2 regions of the Arhodomonas sp. KWT genome follow, and region 1 is predicted to be linked to the other one. Evidence: predicted binding sites of a transcription regulator. Region 1 holds the regulator's gene; the other holds the start of a gene.
The links. The regulator LexA, encoded in region 1, represses DNA repair genes until DNA is damaged. The targets are predictions, from matches to a motif close to TACTGTNNATATNNACAGTA.

Region 1 (10,990 bases):
AGATCACGAACCCGCCCACGTGCTGGGAGAGGTGACGGGGGAAACCCAGCAGCTCGCGGGCGAGCACGATCAGCCGGTGCACCACCGGGCTCTCGGGGTCCAGGCCGGCCTCGCGCACACGCTCGTCGCCGATGGTGCCCCCGTCCCACCACTGCATGGCACCGGCCAGCCGCTCGAGCTGGTCCTGGCCCAGACCGAGCGCACGGCCCACGTCGCGCAGGGCGCTGCGCGGGCGGTAGGTGATCACCGTGGCGGCCAGCGCCGCGCGCTCGCGACCGTAGCGGCGGTAGATGTACTGGATCACCTCCTCGCGGCGCTCGTGCTCGAAGTCCACGTCGATGTCCGGCGGCTCGCCCCGCTCGGGGGAGATGAAACGCTCGAATAACAGCTGCTGACGGGTGGGGTTCACGGCGGTGATGCCGAGGCAGTAGCAGACCACGGAGTTCGCCGCCGAGCCCCGCCCCTGGCAGAGGATGCCGCGGCGGCGGGCGAATTCCACCACGTCGTGGACCGTGAGGAAGTACGGCTCATAGCCCATGCCGGCGATGACCGAGAGCTCGTGCTCCACCTGCCGGCGCACCTCCCCGGGCACGCCGTCTTTCCAGTGATCCGCCAGTCCGGCCTCCACCAGCGCGCGCAGCCGTTCACCGGGCGTCGCGTATTCCCCTGTCAGCTCGTCGGGGTACTCGTAGCGCAGCTCCGTGAGCGAGAAGCGGCAGCGCGCCGCCACCCGGACCCCCTCCTCCAGCAGGGGCCGCGGGAACAGCCGCGCGAGCTCGCGGCGGGAACGCAGGTGGCGCTCGCCGTTACCGGCCAGGGCCGTGCCGAGCTCGGCCAGCGGACGGCCGAGGCGGATCGCGGTGAGCGTGTCCTGGAGGGCTCGCCGGCCACGGCGATGCATCAGCACCCCGCCGCAGGCGAGTCGCGGTACCCCGGTGGCCGCGGACAGCCGGGCGCTGACACGCAGCCGTTCGGCGTCCGAGCCGTCGCGCAGGGCCCCCACGCCGAGCCAGCCCCGGCCGGGGAAGCATCCGGCAAACCACGCCGCCGTCTCCTCCGTCAGCGCCGGGGTCACCCACAGGATGGCGAGGCAGTCCGGCAGCGCCCCGGCCAGCTCCGCGCGCCCCAGGCGGTAGGCCCCCTTCGGGGCCAGGCTCCGCGCCAGGCTGATGAGCGCGCACAGCTGGCCGTAGGCACGGCGGTCGGGGGCGAGCACCACCAGCGTGGTGCCGTCCTCGAGCACGAACTCGCTGCCGACGATCAGCGCCAGCCCCGTCTCCCGGGCGGCCATGTGCGCCCGCACCACGCCGGCGACGGAGCACTCGTCGGTCACCGCCAGGGCCGTGTACCCCAGCTCGGCGGCGCGCGTCATCAGCTCGCCGGGATGGGAGGCCCCGCGGCGGAAGCTGAAGTTGCTCAGGCAGTAGAGCTCGGCGTAGGCGGCGGTCTCGTCGTCCATCACGGGGTTTCGCGGATTGCTGTATATATTTACAGTATTCCCATGAATGCCCGGTACTCAACCGGGCTTGCCAGCCGGCGAAGATACTGTATATTTATACAGTAACCGGAGGATGCATGAACGAACTGACCCCCCGACAGGCCGAGATACTGGCGCTGATCCGCCGCTGCATCGCGGAGACGGGCTACCCGCCGACGCGCAGCGAGATCGCCCGCGCCTGCGGCTTCCGCTCGCCCAACGCCGCGGAGCAGCACCTGCGGGCACTCGCGCGCAAGGGGGTCATCGAGATGCGCCGGGGGGCCTCCCGGGGCATCCGCCTGATCGGTATGGAGACCGATGAAGGCGACGCAGGCGACGACACCGGCGAGGGCCTGCCGGTGGTCGGCCGGGTCGCCGCCGGCAGCCCGATCCTGGCGGAGGAGCACATCGAGCGGCGCTACGCGATCACCGAGGCGCTGTTCGACCGGCGTCCGGACTACCTGCTGGTGGTCCGGGGCGCGAGCATGCAGGACGCGGGGATCCTGGACGGCGATCTCCTGGCGGTGCAGCGCACCGAAGAGGCAAGGGACGGCCAGATCGTGGTGGCACGCCTGCACGACGAGGTCACGGTGAAGCGCTTCCGCCGCCGTGGCCCCCACGTGGAGCTGCTGCCCGAAAACGACGCATTCCGCCCCATCGAGGTGGATCTGCGAGTCGAATCCCTTGCCATCGAGGGCATCGGGGTGGGTGTCATCCGCCCCGCGCTCTGAGGAGAGTCAGCCATGAGCGAAGCGGTCGAGGAGCTGCTCCGTCAGCCCGGTATCTGGCGGGCCGGCGCCACGGGCGACGGGCCGGACGGGCGTCATGTCACCACCGGCCACCCGGCCCTGGACGCAGTGCTGCCCGGGGGCGGCTGGCCCCGGGGCGCGCTCACCGAGGTCCTCCACGAGCACCACGGCATCGGCGAGCTCCGGCTGCTGATGCCCGCGCTGGCGGAGATCGCGCGCCAGGGGCGCTGGGTGGCCTTCATCGCCCCGCCCTTCGTCCCCTACGCACCGGCGCTCACCGCCCAGGGACTCGATCTGGGCCGGCTGCTGCTGATCCACCCCCGCAGCGGGACCGACGCCCTGTGGGCCGTGGAACAGGCCCTGCGCGCCGGCACCTGCGGGGCCGTGCTCGCCTGGCCGCGGCAGGTGGACACCGCGAGCCTGCGCCGCCTGCAGCTCGCCGCCGAGGCCGGCGACAGCCTCGGGCTGATCTTCCGCCGCGAGAGCAACCGCAGCAGCGCCTCGCCGGCGGCCCTGCGGCTGCACCTGGACCGGGACGACCGCGGCCTGCGCATGGAGCTGCTCAAGTGCCGCGGCGGCGGCCGGCGCCGGGTCCTCTACCCGGAGACTGAGGCCGCCCCGGCGGTGCCCGCCGCGGTCAGCGCACCACCGGCGGCACGCGAGGCGGCCGGACCGGCCCCGGTACGCAATGCCGCGACACCGCGCCCGGCACCGCACCGCCGTGGCGGCGGCCGGCCGCGGGCTGCACAGATCGAGCTGGGGCTGGTGCCCCGGGGCTGAGCGCCGGATGCCGGCGGAGAATGGCCCCATGACGCTGTGGCTGTGCCTGCGGGTGCCGGAGCTGGCGCTGGAGGTCTTCCAGCGGGCCGGAGGCGACGACGATGCCCGCGTGGTCGCCGAAGGCGGTACGGTATCGGCGGCCAACCGGCCGGCCCGCCGCGCCGGGGTGGCACCGGGCCAGCGCGTCAGCGCCGCCCGGGCCCTGGTGCCCCGGCTGCTCTGCCACGAACGCGATCCGGCCGCGGAGGCTCGGGCCCTGCGTCAGCTCGCCGCCTGGTCGCTGCAGTTCACCCCGGTGGTAAGCCCCCAGCGCCCGGACGCCCTGCTGCTGGAGATCGGCGGCAGCCTGCGCTACTTCGGCGGACTGGAGCGGCTGCGCACGACGATCGCCGACGGCGTGGCGGGGCTCGGCTACCGGCCGCTGACCAGCCTCGCCCCGACCCCTACCGCCGCCTGGCTGCTTGCGCGCGCCGGCGACACGACGGCCGCGACGACGCAGACCGAGAGCGATGCGGCACTGACCCAGTTGCCCGTGGCGGTCCTCGCGCTGGAACAGCCCCGCCACCATGAAGAGCTCACCGGCCTCGGCTGCGAGACCCTGGGCGACGTCCTCGCCCTGCCCCGGGACGGCCTCGCCCGGCGCTTCGGCCATACCCTGCTGCGCCAGCTCGACCGCGCCCACGGCCGTCACGCCGACCCGCGCCACCCCTGGCAGCCCCCGCCGCGCTACCGCGCCGAGATCACCCTGCCCCGGGAAAGCGGCGACCGGGAGCTGATCGCCAGGGGCCTGGAACGACTGCTCGGCGAGCTCTGCGGCTACCTGAGCGGGCTCGGCCGGGGGGTCCAGCGCCTGGAGCTGCGGCTCCACCACGTCCCCCGCGGGGCGAGCACCGCCCGCGTCGGCCTGCTCGCCCCGAGCCGCGATGCCGCACACCTGCTCACCCTCGCCCGCGAACGCCTGGAACGCCTGGCCCTGTCCGGCCCCGTGCAGTCACTCACCCTGCTGGCCGGCGACCTCCAGCCACTGGCCCCGGAATCGCCGGCACTCCTGCCCGGCGCCCGGGAAGAGACGCCGTGGCACGGCCTGGTGGAACGGCTCTCCACGCGCCTGGGCGAGGAGACGGTCAACGGCCTGCACACCCGCAGCGAGCATCGACCCGAGCGTGCCTGGCATTACGTCGCCCCCGGCCGCGGCGGCGGGACGCCGGCCCCCAACCCCGCACGCCCGCTGTGGCTGCTGGACCCGCCCCGGGCACTGACCGTGAGCGCCGAGACGCCCGCATGGCACGGCCCCCTCACCCTCCACGACGGGCCGGAGCGCATCGAGTCCGGCTGGTGGGACGGCCAGGACGTGGCCCGCGACTACTACGTGGCCAGCAACCCCGGCGGGGAACGGCTGTGGGTCTACCGCGAAAGGGGCCATGCCCGCGGCTGGTTCCTCCACGGGCTGTTCGCCTGAGCCGCCCTATCCCGTCTCCGCGCTCTGGAAGCCACGGACCAGGTAGTCGAACAGCAGCCCGTAGGCGAGCCCCAGCGGGATCGCCACGATCGCCGTCGCCGCCATCAGCGAAGGCCAGAAGTAGACATCGCCGCGGATCAGCTCCGTGGGCACGCCGGCGCTGAGGTTGCGCGAGGCGCTCTCGCTGATGAAGGTCACGGAGTAGATATAATTCGACAGCGACAGCGAGAACGCGAACACCATGCATGCCCCGATGCCCGGCAGGGCCTGGGGCAGCACGACCTTGCGGAACGCGGTGAAGCGCGAGCAGCCGTCCAGCAGCGCCGCCTCGTCGAGCTCCCGGGGCACCGAGCGGAAGAAGCCCAGCAGCAGCCACGTACAGAAGGGCACCGTGATGGTGGGCAGGACCACCACCAGCGACCAGATGCTGTTCGCCAGCCCCAGCCACACCACGATGCGGAACAGCGGGATGAACAGCAGCGTCGGCGGGATGAGGTAGACGAGGAAAATCGCCATGCCCGAGCTCTCGCCCCAGCGCCCGGTGAGCCGCGCGAGGGCGTAGGCCGCCGGCACCGCCAGCACCACCGTGATCGCGACCACGAACACCCCGATCACCAGCGAGTTCCACAGGAAGGTGGGGAACGGCGTGCCCGTGAACAGGAACACCAGGTGCTTGAGGGTCGCGCCCTGCTCGTAGAGGAACGGGTTCGACCCCGGGTCGAAGAGCTCCGACTCCTTCTTGAAGATCGTGAGCACGGCATAGGCGATCGGCAGTATCGAGAACAGTACCAGCAGCACGACCGCCGTGTAGAACCCGGTTTTTCTCGCCTGCCTGCGCATGCCCGTCACCTCAGTCGCGGTGCAGCCGTGCGGCGAAACGCAGCGCCACGATCGCCGCCGCCGCGAGCACGGGGAAGAGAAACAGCGACACGGCGGCCCCCTGGGCGAGGTCGCCGCTCTCGATGCCCTTGAGATAGGCCCAGTAGGGCAGGATCTGGCCCGAGTGCCCCGGCCCGCCCCGGGTGAGCAGTGCCACCGTGGACATCTCGCCGATGACCAGCAGCGCAGTGAACAGGATGGCCACGATGAGCACCGGCGCCAGTGCCGGAATAATGATGCGCAGGAGCACCCGGAAGAATCCGGCGCCGTCGATCTGGGCCTGCTCCAGCCGCTCCCGGGGGATGGACAGCCGGCCGGCGAGGACAATGATCGTCGCCAGCGGCAGGGTGCGCCAGATATCGACGAACACCACCGAACCCAGCCCCAGCCACTCCCGGCCGAGGTAATAGAGGTGCTTTGCCGGCCCCAGCGGTGTGCCCGGCCCGAGCAGGCCGAGCTGTACCAGCAGCCAGTCTATCGGGCTGAACTGCGAGTCCAGCAGCCACAGCCAGGTGATGGCCGCGAGCGCCACCGGCATCGCCCAGGGCAGCATGAACAGCACCTGCACGAGCCGCCGGCCGGGGAATTCCCGCGCCAGGATCTCCACGGCGATAGTCGCCAGCACCACGATGCCCACGACGGTAGCGACGGTGACGATGATGCTGTTGCGCAGCGCGCTCATGAACGCTTCCTGCTGCATCACCGCACGGAAATTCTCCAGGCCGACAAAGCTGCTGATCGTGGGATCGCCGACGGTGGCATCGCTGAAACTCAGCGCGATGGCGATGCAGAACGGCACCGCCACGAAGGCGACGATATAGAGCACCGCCGGCGCGAGCATGACGGTGCCGAGGACCCGTGGCCGCTCCAGGGCGTCCCCCGCGCGGGCGAACCAGCCGCCCTGCGCCGCGGCACTCATGCCGCCACCCCCGACGGGGCAGACCGGCGCTCGCCGCTCTCGGCATCGAAGTAGCGCGCGTTCGCCCGGCGCACGACCAGGGTCCGGCGCTGACCGGTCTCCATGCTCGGCGGCTCCGCCTGCCGCAGCCGCGCGATCACCCGCGGACGCCGCCGCCCGGTCTCGGGGACGCCGGCGCACACGGCAGCGTAGATCAGCCACTCCGCACCGAGGAACTCCAGGTGCTCCAGCTCGACCTCGAGGCGCAGCGCCACCTCCCCGGGGTCCTCCTCGCCGTGCTCGAGAAGCAGGTGCTCCGGGCGCACACCGAGGATGACGTTGTCACCGAGATCGAGACGGTTCATGGGTGGATCACCGATAAAGCCGGCCACGAAGAGGTTGCCGGGATCCTCGTAGAGCGTTCGCGGTGTGCCCAGCTGCTGGATGCAGCCGTTGTGCACCACCGCCACCCGGTCCGCGAGCCCGAGGGCCTCGAGCTGATCGTGGGTGACGTAGAGCGTGGTGATCTGCGTACGGTCGTGGAGCTCGCGCAGCTCCCCGCGTGCCTGGCTCCGGATCTGGGCGTCCAGCGAGGACAGCGGCTCGTCGAAGACGAATAGCTCCGGGTCGCGCACCAGCGCCCGGGCCAGCGCCACCCGCTGCATCTGCCCGCCGGACAGCCGGGTGGGCCGGCGTTCGAGCAGATCGCCGATATCCAGGATACCGGTCACCCAGTCGATCTTCTCACGCTGCTCCGCGGCGGGTACCCGGCGCGCCACCAGCGGGAAACGGATGTTCTCCAGCACGCTCATGTGCGGATACAGCGCGAAGCTCTGGAAGACCATGGCGACGTTGCGCCGCTTGGGCGGGATGCCAACGATGGAGCGTCCGTCCACCAGGATGTCGCCGGCACTCGGCTCCTCGAGCCCGGCAACCATGCGCATCAGCGTGCTCTTGCCGGAGCCGGACGGTCCGAGGATGGCGAGGAGCTCGCCGTCCGTGGACGTGAGGTCGATGCCGTCCACCGCGCGGATGCGGCCGAAGTGCTTCTTGAGGCCACGAGTCTCGAGTACCGCCATGTCGCCGTTCGCCCCGTTAATACAATCATGGATCATCGCCCGCCGCACCGGAACGGGCCGGCGCAGCGGGACTCATTTCGGGGGAGCCGGCCCGCCCCGGCCGGGGGCGGGCCATGGACATCGGCGCTGCTCAGCCGCCGCCCACGTAGCCGCGTTCGCGCCACTTCTCGAAGATGGCGCGAATCTCCCCGGCAGTGTCCTCCACCGCCTGCTCCGGGGTTTTCACGCCACGGGCGACGTCTGCCATCATGCTGGAGATCAGGTGCGACTGGTACACCTCGCTGACAGCAGGGTTGGCATAGCCCGGGTAGCCCAGCCACGCGGTCCAGTCCTCGGCGGTCTTCAACAGACCGAGCTTGTCCGGGGGCTCCGCGCCCCACGGATCGTCGTTCAGCCAGCTGTCATCACCGAAGAGCTGCGGCACCTGGGAGGTAAAGGCCGGGAAATTGTAGAACTTGGAGTAGTAGCTCGCGGACGGATAGTTGTGCTCGAGATCGAGCATGAACTTCTTCGCCGCCTGGATCTTGGTCTCGTCGGTGACGTACTCCGGCATGGTGTGGATGAACCACACGTGGGCCGGCATCTTCACGTCACCCCGCGGTCCCTTCAGGCCCGGCCGGAAGCCGGTGTCTGCGGCCACGTCCGGCGAGCTCTCCTGGGCACTGCGGTAGAAGGAGATGGAGTTCTGGATATATGAGGCGGAACCGCCGATGAAAGTCTGGTTATTGGAGGCGGCGTTCCACGCGAAGACCTCCGGGGTCATCGCGTTCTCGAAGAGCTGCTTCTGGAACTTCACGGCCTCGACGACCTCCGGCGAGTCGAAGGTGACATTGCCGTTCTCGTCCTGGATCGAGCCGCCGAAGGACCAGATCAGCGCGCGGGCATAAAACTCGGAGTCGATCTCCGGCGACATCCCCACGGCAACCGGCGTGCCGGTCTTCTGGAAGATCTTGCCGCCGCCCTCGAGCAGGTCCGCGTAGGTCTGCGGGCCATCGGGGTAACCGGCGTCCTTCCACAGAGAGCGACGGTAGTCACCCGGGTCCGGCACCCAGCCGTGGCAGAAGCCGTACCACATGTCCTTCGCCGGCAGGTAACTGGAACGCTCGCAGGTGCCGGCACGCTCGCCGAACTCCGTCGCGGCGGCCTTGTTGACGTCGTTCAGCGGCTTGAGCCCGTCGATGAACGCGGTCGGCGGGGCCACCATCTCGAACAGCGTCGCCCCCTCGCCGGCGGAGATCGACGCGGACAGGGTCGAGGCCAGATCGGCGATGTTGATGAAATTCACCGTGACGTCGACGTTATGCGCGTCACCCCATTCCTGGGCGTACTGCTTGAACCACTGGTCATAGCGGGGCACGAAGTGGCTCCACTGGGTGATGCTGATGCTCGTGCCGTCGGGGAACTGCTCGGGGAAGCTCATGTCCCCGTACTGGGTCTTGGAGAAGTCGGGGGCCGGCGGTTCGCCGGCGGCCCATGCGGTGCCCGTCACCAGGCAGGCGGCGAGGAGCGCAGTGGCACAACGCCGCGGGAAAGAGGCGGATTCACGGGGATAGTTGGACATTTTTGTGTCCTCCTTCGCGAAACGAGGAGTACACTGTGAGTCTAGAATCGCGTGGTGCGCTGTCAACGAACGGCGGAGACAGCGCGAACATGCCATCCCCGGAAACCGTCTTTCCCGGCAATATGCGATGAACCAAAAAAAGGGGCCTTACGGCCCCTTTTTCGCATGTTTCAGAAACCGGCGCCCGTCAGGCGTCGGCCTCCTCCACCGCCTTGATGCTCAGCCGGATCCGGCCCTGGCGGTCCACCTCCAGGACCTTCACGCGCACCACCTGTCCCTCGGAGAGCTCGTCGGCGACGCTCTCGACACGGCGGTTGGAGATCTGGGAGATGTGCACCAGCCCGTCGCGACCCGGCAGTATGTTCACGAACGCGCCGAAGTCCATGAGCTTGATCACCCGGCCCTCGTAGATGCGGCCGACCTCGACGTCCGCGGTGAGCAGCTCGATGCGCCGGCGCGCCTCGTTGGCGGCAGCGGCGTCCGTGGAGGCCACGGTAACCACGCCGTCATCCGAGATGTCGATGCTCGTGCCGGTTTCCTCGGTGAGCTGGCGGATGGTGCTGCCGCCCTTGCCGATGACGTCACGGATCTTCTCGGGGTCGATGCGCAGGGTAAGCAGCCGCGGCGCGTGCTCGGACATCTCCTGGCGGGGCTCGGCGATCACCTCGTTCATCTTGCCGAGGATGTGCATGCGGCCTTCGCGGGCGCGCTCCAGCGCCTTCTCCATGATCTCGCGGGTGATCCCGTTGATCTTGATGTCCATCTGCAGCGCGGTGACGCCATCCTCGGAGCCGGCGACCTTGAAGTCCATGTCGCCGAGGTGATCCTCGTCGCCGAGGATATCGGTGAGCACGGCGAAGTCGTCGCCTTCCTTGATCAGACCCATGGCGATACCCGCCACCGGCGCCTTGATCGGCACGCCCGCGTCCATGAGCGAGAGGCTGGTGCCACAGACACTGGCCATGGAGCTGGAGCCATTGGACTCGGTGATCTCCGAGACCACGCGGATCACGTAGGGACACTCCTCGCTGCTCGGCATCACGGCCTGGATGCCGCGCTTGGCGAGCTTGCCGTGACCGATCTCACGGCGCTTGGGGCTGCCCATGAAGCCGGTCTCGCCCACGCAGTACGGCGGGAAGTTATAGTGGAGCATGAACGGCTCCTTGCGCTCGCCCTCGATGGCGTCCACCACCTGGGCATCGCGCCCGGTACCCAGCGTGGTGATGACCATCGCCTGGGTCTCGCCGCGCGTGAACAGCGCCGAGCCGTGGGTACGGGGCAGCGCACCGACCTCGATGGTCAGCGGCCGTACCGTGTTGTTGTCACGCCCGTCGATCCGCGGCTCGCCGCGGATGATGCGCCCGCGCACGATCTGCTTCTCGAGGGACTTGAACGCATCGGCGACCTCGCGCTCGCTCCAGCCCTCCGGATTTTCCTCGGTGGCGGTCAGCTCGGCAACGACGCGGTCACGTACGGCACCGACCGCGGCCTGGCGCTCCTGCTTGTCCACCACCTGATAGGCCTCGGCGAGCTCACCGCCCGCGAGCTCCTGCATGCGCGAGACCAGCCCCTGATCCTTGGCCGGCGCCTCCCAGTCCCAGCGGGGCTTGGCGGCCTCGGCGGCGAGCTCCTTGATCGCGCCGATCGCGGCCTGCATCTGCTCGTGACCGAAGAGCACGGCATCGAGCATGGTCTGCTCGGGGAGGCGGTCCGCCTCCGACTCGACCATCAGCACCGCTTCCTCCGTGCCCGCCACCACCAAGTCGAGGTCGGAGGCCGCGATCTGGCTGAAGGTCGGATTGAGCACGAACTGCCCATCCTGATAGCCGACACGGGCCGCACCGATGGGCCCCTCGAACGGGATGCCGGAGATCGCCAGAGCCGCCGAGGTACCGATCAGCGCCGGGATGTCGGCGTCGACCTCGGGGTTCATCGAGATAACCGTGGCGATGACCTGGACCTCGCTCGTGAAGCCCGCGGGGAACAGCGGCCGGATCGGTCGGTCGATCAGACGGCAGACCAGTGTCTCCTTCTCCGAAGGCCGTCCCTCGCGCTTGAAGAACCCGCCGGGGATCTTGCCCGCGGCATAGGTCCGCTCCTGGTAGTTG
Region 2 (7,805 bases), on a different contig from region 1:
CCGCTGGATTGCGGATCCGGCCGTGCAGGCCGTGCTTACCACGGGGGGGACCGGCTTCACGGGCCGGGACGATACCCCCGAGGCCGTGCGCCCGTTGCTCGATGCGGAGGTCGAGGGCTTCGGCGAGCTCTTCCGCCAGCTCTCCCATGCCGAGATCGGCAGCTCCACGATCCAGTCGCGGGCCCTCGCGGGCTTCGCGAACCATACGTTCATCGCCTGCCTGCCGGGTTCGACCGGGGCCTGCCGTACCGCCTGGGACGCCATCCTGGCCGATCAGCTCGACGTGCGTCACCGTCCCTGCAACCTGGCGGAGCTGGTGCTGTTCGCCAATCACGGCGGAGGCGGGGCGTGAGCCGGCGACCACGTGGCGAGACCCGGCGGGCGATCCTGGCCACCGCGCAGCGGCTGATGCAGGCGCGCGGCTTCAACGGTTTCAGCTATCACCACATCGCCGAGGCGCTGGGGGTGCGCACCGCCGCGGTGCACTACCATTTCCCGGCAAAGGCGGATCTCGGCCTCGCCGTGCTCGCCCGTGTGCGCGAGGACTTCGGCTGGTGGTGTGAGCGCCAGCGCTCGCGAGGCGCGGACGCGTCGGCACGGCTGGAGGCGTTCTTCGAGCTGGACGGGCGCTACGTCGCCGCCGACCGCGTCTGTCCCCTGGGGGTCGTCGGCGTGGAGCGTACCGGCCTGCCGCCGGCAATGTGCCGCGAGGCGGATGCGCTGCTGCAGGACGTCCTCGGTTTCTTCATCGAGACGCTCGAGGCCGGGCTCGCCGATGGCAGCATTCCCCACGTTGACGACGTGGCGGACACGGCGCACCAGATCCTGGCCGCGACCCAGGGGGCGCTGCAGCTTGCGCGCCTGCGCGGGCCGGAGGCTTACGAGGGGGTCCTCCGGGCCCTGCGTCAGGGGCTGGGCATGAAACGGGGCGAGGGACTCGAACGCCTGGTGGGCTGAGGCAGCACGGACGCGCCGTCGAATGGGGGTGGGGCGACTATGCCGGAGCCACGTCTTAGCGAACTCATCGAGGCGGCACTCGCCGCGGACAGCATCGAGGCCCTTCACTCGGTGTGCAGCCGCGCGGCCGCGCTCTACGGCTACGACCATTTCATCTACGGCGCGCGCTTTCCCAGCTCGCTGACCCGGCCCTTCATGCTCGTCATCAGCGGCCATCCGGACGAGTGGCGCGAGCGCTACCAGGCCGAGGACTACATCCAGCTCGACCCGGCGGTGCGTCACAGCGTGAACCACGTGCGCCCGGCGCGCTGGAGCGAGCTGTTCGACAGTCCCGAGTACGGTCCGGAGGATCTGGCGGTGCTCCACGAGGCCGCCGCCTTCGGCCTGGTTACCGGGACATGCCTGCCCGTGCGCGGCAGCCGCGGCGAGGTCGGGCTGCTGAGCTTCTCCTCCGGGCGGCGGGGCACCCCGGTCGAGCGGGATATCCGTGCCTCCCAGCCGGCCCTGTTCATGTTCTCCAGCTACGTCCACGAGGCGGTATGCGGGCTGCTCGACCACGGCGCGCTGCCTTACCGTCCCGCCAGCCTGACCGCGCGCGAGCGCGAATGCCTGCTCTGGGCGGCGGAGGGGAAGACCGCCTGGGAGACCGGCGCGATCCTCGGGGTGAGCGAGCGCACGGTGGTATTCCACCTCAACAATGCGGCGCGCAAGCTGGATGTCACCTCGCGCCAGCAGGCGGTCGCCCGCGCCATCGCTCAGGGCCTGATCGCCCCCCAGCTTGCGTGAAGCCGTTCATTCACTGCTGACAACCTGTAAGAACTGACAGTTACCTCGCGGCCGCGCGCGCCGTTGAATGGGAGCCGGACCCAAACAACTGCGAGAGGCCCGGCCCATGCAAGCTCAGATCCTTGTCGGACGTCCGTCCGAAGCGACGCTCCCGCCGTCGGTGGTCGATGGCATTTACCGCTTCCGCCACCGTGTCTTCCGCCAGCGTCTGGGCTGGGAGGTCACGAGCGTGCGTGGCCGCGAGCGTGACGACTACGACGATCTCGACCCGGTCTACATTGCCTGCCATAAGCACCGTGAGACGGTGATCGGCACCTTCCGGCTGCTGCCGACCACCGGCCCGTACATGCTCCGCGACGTGTTCCCGGAGCTGCTGCGCGGCGAGTCCGTGCCCTGTGCCAGCGATGTCTGGGAGCTCTCGCGCTTCGCCGTGGAGCCCTCGGACGCCAGCGAGCGGGTACAGGCGAGCTGCACCGAGACGACGCTGTCGCTGATGCGCGCGTGCTACCGCTACGGCGCCAGCAACGGCATCCGCGAGTACGTGATGGCGACCAGCGTCGCCGTGGAGCGCATGCTCCGGGGGATGGGCCTGGAGCTGACGCGCTTCGGCGACGGCTCCGCGGTGCGTATCGGCCGCGTGCTCTCGGTGGCCTGCCGGCTGCGCATCGACGAGGCCCTGGGACGCGCCCTCGGCGCCTTGCCCGCCACCGATGCTGCCGCCGCGCCGGCGGGGAGGGCCGTGGCATGAGGTTACTGTTCGTGAACCTGCGCCGCAGCACCCACCCGCTGGCCGAGGCGGTGCTCGCATCGCCGCTGTGGCAGGTGTGCGAGTGCGGCGGACTGGCCGAGGCGGAAGAGCTGGCCGCCAGTGAGTGGTTCGACTACGTCCTGGTGGACCCGGGCGAGGCCCTGAGCCTGGAGGCTGTCAGCGACCGTGTGTGCGCCGCCGGCGGACAGGCCCGGGAGCGCATTCTGGGGATGCCCGTCCACAACGCCGAGTTCCCGGTCGACGACGGCCGGGCCCGCTATGGTTGCCGAGGTGCCCGGCCCGCCTATGGACGGGAGGACGGTGGCTGGATCTTCGAGTACCACGCGCCATGCCGAACTATCAATCCAGCCTAGCGGCCGTTCAGGCGCCGCCGGCGGCACCGGTCTACCGCCTGATGCTCGACGGCGAGGGGCGCGTCACCTCCGTGGCGACCGCGCTGCCGGAGGCACTGGCCGGGCTGGCCCGGGGAGACAGCGTCGACGGCTGGCTGACCGACGCGGTCTACCCGGCGCGCTCGCTGTCGCTGTGCCTGGCCGCGCTGCGCGCCGGCTGTGCCGGCATCTACCTGAGCCTGCGCGGTGTGTGCGACCCGGGCGCCCGTTTTGCCGGGCGGCTGGTGCCGTACCCCACCGGTGCCGTCGCCCTTGAGCTGGAGGCGGAGGCCGAGGCGGACAGCGCGCGGAGCTCGAAGCCGTCACCGCTGCTGGGGCGCGCCGAGTTCCTCTCCGTTCTCGAGACCGCGGCGGGCAATGGCGCGCCGGTGGCGGTCGGGTGCATCGACATCGACCGCCTGCGCCAGATCAACCTCGGCTACGGTCACGCCTGCGGCGACACCGTGCTCGCCGAGGTGGGGCGGCGGCTGCAGCGCCTCGCCGGTACCGGCGCACGGGTGGCGAACCTCGGCGGCGACGAGTTCGGCGTGGTCATGACCGGTCCCGGCGCGCCGGCGCGCGCCCGGGAGATGGCCGAGGCCCTGGACCAGTCCATGCGCCGGCCGATCTTCTGCCACGGGCGGGAGCTGCTGGTGACCGTCTCCGCGGGGTTCGCCGCGAGCAAGGCGGCGACGGGCCAGGCCGAGGGGCCGCTGGTGGCCGCGGAGGCCGCGCTTCAGCGGGCCCGCCGTCTCGGGCGCTGCTGGGTGCTGTTCGACGACGAACCGCCCCAGGCACCGGACCACCACTCGGCCCGGGCGGTGGCGCTGGAGGTCGCCCTGCACCGGGCGCTGGAGGAGGATGAGTTCTCGCTGGCCTACCAGCCCATCGTGTCCCTCGGCAGCGGCGAGGTGTGCGGGGTCGAGACGCTGCTGCGCTGGCACTGGGAGGACGGTCAGCCGGTGCCGCCGGACCAGTTCGTGCCCGTGCTGGAGGACACCGGACTGATCCGCCCGGTGGGGGCATGGGTGCTGCGGCGTGCCTGCGAAGAGCTGGTCGCTACCACCACGCCCGGCGGACGGGTCCCGGAGGTGGCGGTGAACGTGTCCGTCGAGCAGCTGCACGAGAGCGGCTTCGTCGACGAGGTGGCCGCGGTGCTGCGCGACACCGGGCTTGATCCGCGGCGTCTGACGCTGGAGATCACGGAGCACCGGCTGATCGGCGACAACTCCACGATCATCGACACGCTGCGCGAGCTGCGCGCCCTCGGGGTGCGCCTTGCCGTGGACGACTTCGGCACGGGCTATTCGTCGCTGGCCTATCTGCTGGAGCTGCCGGTGCAGGTGCTCAAGGTGGACCGTTCCTTTGTCCAGGGGCTCTGGAAGAGCCCGGCGGGGCAGGTGATCATGCAGGCCATCGTGTCCATGGCGACAGACCTGGGGCTGCAGGTCGTGGTGGAGGGGGTCGAGCGTGAGGAAGAGGCGCGGTTCCTGGCGCGCTGGCCGGAGCTGCTCGCCCAGGGCTATCTCTATGGCGCCCCCATGCCACTGGCGCGTCTGCTGGCGGGCGACGGCGGTGCCCTGCGCACGGCCGGGGCGCAGTGAGCGGGTTGCGCACGGGGTGGTGCGCGAACGGTTCCCCCCGGAGGCAGGTCCCGGTCCGCGATGCCTCTCCATCTCCGGGCGGCTCGGCGTGCGGCCGTGTTGCCTGAAGCCTGTTTGTCCCGCCATGGATTAGTCGGTGCCGCGGGCTTCGGTATACTCTCGTGCCGGGCGGTGCCGTGGGCGGCATCGTGGGTCCAAGAGCGGATATCGAAGCGATAAATGACGTCGTGGCTGGGTCTTTCAGGCCGCTATGCCGGCCGGTTGGCAGGAGCGCTCATCGGCCTGTGGCTGGCCGGGGCGGCCGGGGTGGCGCTGGGCGCCGCGCTGGGATGGTGGCGTGACGACCGGCGCTACTTCGCGCCGCTGCGCCCGGGGCGCTGGCGGCAATGGAGCGAGGACCCGCGCGAGCGCGTTTTCCTCGCCGCGCTGTTCGGCTGGGCGGGGCATATCGCCAAGCGTGACGGCCGGGTGAGCGAGGCCGAGATCGCTGCCACCCGCGCCCTGATGAACGAGTTCGGCCTCGACAGCGCCGCCCGACGGGTCGCCATCAGCCAGTTCTCCGCGGCCAAGCAGCCCGGCTATCCGTGGCGGCGCTATCTCATACGCCTGCGCCGGGTCCGCGGCGGACGTCCCGCCCAGCGCTGGCTGCGTCTGCTTCTCGGGGTGGCGCTGGCGGACGGCGAGCCCACCGGGCCGGTATTCCGCCGGCTGCGTGACGCCGTGCGCCTGCTCCGCATCGATGACGAGGATTACCGCCGGCTCTACGCCTCGGTGCGCCGGCGGGCCCAGGGCTCGGGTGACCGCATGGACGTGGCCTGGGCGTATGCCGTGCTCGGGCTGGAGGAGGGCGCGACGGCGGAGACCGTGCGCATCGCCTACCGGCGGCTGCTGAGCCGCCATCACCCCGACCGCCTGGTGGCGCGGGGGGCGGACGAGGCGACCCTGCGCGAGGCGGGGGCGCGGACCCGCGAGGTCAAGGCCGCCTACGACTATCTCCGCCGCCGGGCCGCGTCCTGAACCGCGGTCTCAGAAGGCGAAGAAACGCCCGGCCGCGACCACCACGAGCAGGGCCATGCCCAGCCCCAGGTTGATCTGGACCACGCGGCGGATGCGCCCCAGCGCCGCGCCGGCGGCGCCGGTGCTGCCGTCGGCGACCGCACGGCCGAGCCGCCGGTACGGGCCGAAGTAGAGGTAGACGAACAGCGCGATCATCACCCAGCCGATCGCCTGCATGGCGTGCACGTAGGCCGGTGCGTCCGCGAGCCCGCCGAAGCGCAGCGCGCTCATGCGGTATCCGCTCGCCGGCAGCACCACCACGGCGACCCAGACCGCGGCCAGGAAGCGCCGCAGTACCCCGTGCCAGAGCGGGCCGCGCACGGATGGCTCGAGGGCGCCGGCCGCCGGGCGCAGGCAGGTGTAGGCGAGGAACATACCTCCGATCCAGACCACCGCTGCGATCAGGTGCAGTGCCATCAGTACCGGGATCTCCCAGAACATCGTCGTCTCCCTCCGTTGCCGCGGGTGCCCGTCACGGATCGCTGCCTGCCGGCATCGTCCGCACGGCGTTACCTATTACGTCCCTGGCATCTATTGTAAAGTGCTCAGCTTCGCGACCAGCCTCAAGGCCCCGGACGATGACCGATTTCCGTATTGCCGCGTCCATCCTCTCAGCGGACTTCGCGCGCCTCGGCGAGGAGGTGGACGACGTCCTCGCCGCCGGCGCGGACATGGTCCACTTCGACGTCATGGACAACCATTACGTGCCGAACCTCACCTTCGGCCCCGTGGTCTGCCAGGCGCTGCGCCGCCATGGCGTCACCGCGCCCATCGACGTCCATCTCATGATCAGGCCCGTGGACCGTATCGTCCCGGACTTCGCCGCGGCGGGGGCGAGCTGGATCACCTTTCACCCCGAGGCGAGCGAACACGTCGATCGCACGCTCCAGCTCATCCGCGATGAGGGCTGCCGTGCGGGGCTGGTGTTCAACCCGGCGACGCCGCTGGACTGCCTGCCCTGGGTCATCGACAAGGTGGACATGGTGCTGATCATGTCCGTGAACCCCGGCTTCGGCGGCCAGGCCTTCATCCCGCGTTCGCTGGACAAGCTCCGTGCGGCGCGGCGGATCATCGACGAGAGCGGCCGCGATATCCGCCTCGAGGTCGATGGCGGGATCAAGGCGGCGAACATCGCCGACGCGGCGGCGGCCGGTGCGGACACCTTCGTCGCCGGCTCGGCGATCTTCGGTGCGCCGGACTACGCCGGGGCGATCGGCGAGATGCGCCGCCGGCTCGCCGAGGGGGGCGCATGAGCCTGTCCCGGCCGCGGGCCGTGCTCTTCGATCTGGACGGCACGCTCGTGGACAGCGCGCCGGATATCGCCACCGCCGTGGACCGCCTGCTCGCCGAGCTCGGCCGCGAGCCCGTGGGCGAGGCGCTGGTCCGTCACTGGGTGGGCAACGGCGCCCGGCGCCTGGTTGCGCGGGCGCTCGCCGGCCGGCGCGGGATCGACGGGGAGCCGGCGGGCACGGAGGCGGCCCTGGCGCGGTTCCTGGTCCTCTACCGCGAGCGGCTGGTCGAGCGGACCACGATCTATCCGGGGGTGATCGAGCTCCTCGACGCCCTGGCCGCAGCGGGTATCCCCGTGGCGGTGGTGACGAACAAGCCCGAGGGGCTGGCGCGGCCGCTGCTGGAGACCCTGGGCCTGGCGGCGCGTTTCGGCGCCGTGGTCGGCGGCGATACCCTGGCCGAGAAGAAGCCGGCCCCCGCGCCGCTGGCCCATGCCGCCGGGATCCTGGGGGTGGCGCTGGCGGACTGCCTGATGGTGGGCGATTCGCTCACCGACGTGTCCGCGGCCCGCAATGCGGGGATCCCGGTCGCCTGTGTGCCCTATGGCTATCGGGAAGGGGATGCTATCTTTGAGGCTCGTCCCGAGGCGGTGGTCGACACGCTGGCCGACCTGCCGCCCCTGATCGGTATCGCACAGGCGCATGAGACAGCAGGATCGACCGTCACTGACAAGGCACAGGCGCACCGGCATGGCTGAGGCCGTCGCCGGAGAGGCCCTCGTGGGCACGGTCCGCCGCCCCTTCGTAGTGACGGCGCGTCCGCGCTGCATGGCGGTCACCACGGCGCTCGACCCCCGGCATCGATGGCGAGGCTGGCACATCGCAACCCAGACGCCATTGTCCGAGTTTACCAATGCCGGTGGTGACCATGGAGCAGACCCAGTTTCAGGAGCTGGCCCGATCGGGCTGTAACCGAATCCCCCTCGTGCGCGAGGTCCTCGCCGACCTCGACACGCCGTTGTCGACCTATCTC

Region 2: G7A99_RS04445 (acyl-homoserine-lactone synthase) is a predicted target of LexA. The motif match lies at 1,766-1,785, and genes of this name have one in related genera.

The regions. Positions count from the first base shown of each region.
Region 1 covers NZ_WNXE01000002.1:94,052-105,041, reverse strand. Annotated here, with positions in the region: partial or broken gene G7A99_RS01470 (error-prone DNA polymerase) at 1-1,459, opposite strand, end outside; gene lexA (transcriptional repressor LexA) at 1,576-2,208, shown strand; gene imuA (translesion DNA synthesis-associated protein ImuA) at 2,221-3,006, shown strand; gene G7A99_RS01455 (DNA polymerase Y family protein) at 3,035-4,465, shown strand; gene G7A99_RS01450 (carbohydrate ABC transporter permease) at 4,472-5,305, opposite strand; gene G7A99_RS01445 (carbohydrate ABC transporter permease) at 5,316-6,263, opposite strand; gene G7A99_RS01440 (ABC transporter ATP-binding protein) at 6,260-7,321, opposite strand; gene G7A99_RS01435 (ABC transporter substrate-binding protein) at 7,452-8,882, opposite strand; gene pnp (polyribonucleotide nucleotidyltransferase) at 9,070-10,990, opposite strand, start outside.
Region 2 covers NZ_WNXE01000013.1:4,976-12,780, forward strand. Annotated here, with positions in the region: gene moaB (molybdenum cofactor biosynthesis protein B) at 1-352, shown strand, start outside; gene G7A99_RS04435 (TetR/AcrR family transcriptional regulator) at 349-957, shown strand; gene G7A99_RS04440 (LuxR family transcriptional regulator) at 997-1,743, shown strand; gene G7A99_RS04445 (acyl-homoserine-lactone synthase) at 1,850-2,491, shown strand; gene G7A99_RS04450 (hypothetical protein) at 2,488-2,865, shown strand; gene G7A99_RS04455 (bifunctional diguanylate cyclase/phosphodiesterase) at 2,841-4,487, shown strand; gene G7A99_RS04460 (TerB family tellurite resistance protein) at 4,707-5,504, shown strand; gene G7A99_RS04465 (CopD family protein) at 5,514-5,984, opposite strand; gene rpe (ribulose-phosphate 3-epimerase) at 6,122-6,796, shown strand; gene G7A99_RS04475 (phosphoglycolate phosphatase) at 6,793-7,530, shown strand; partial or broken gene G7A99_RS25175 (anthranilate synthase component I) at 7,686-7,805, shown strand, end outside.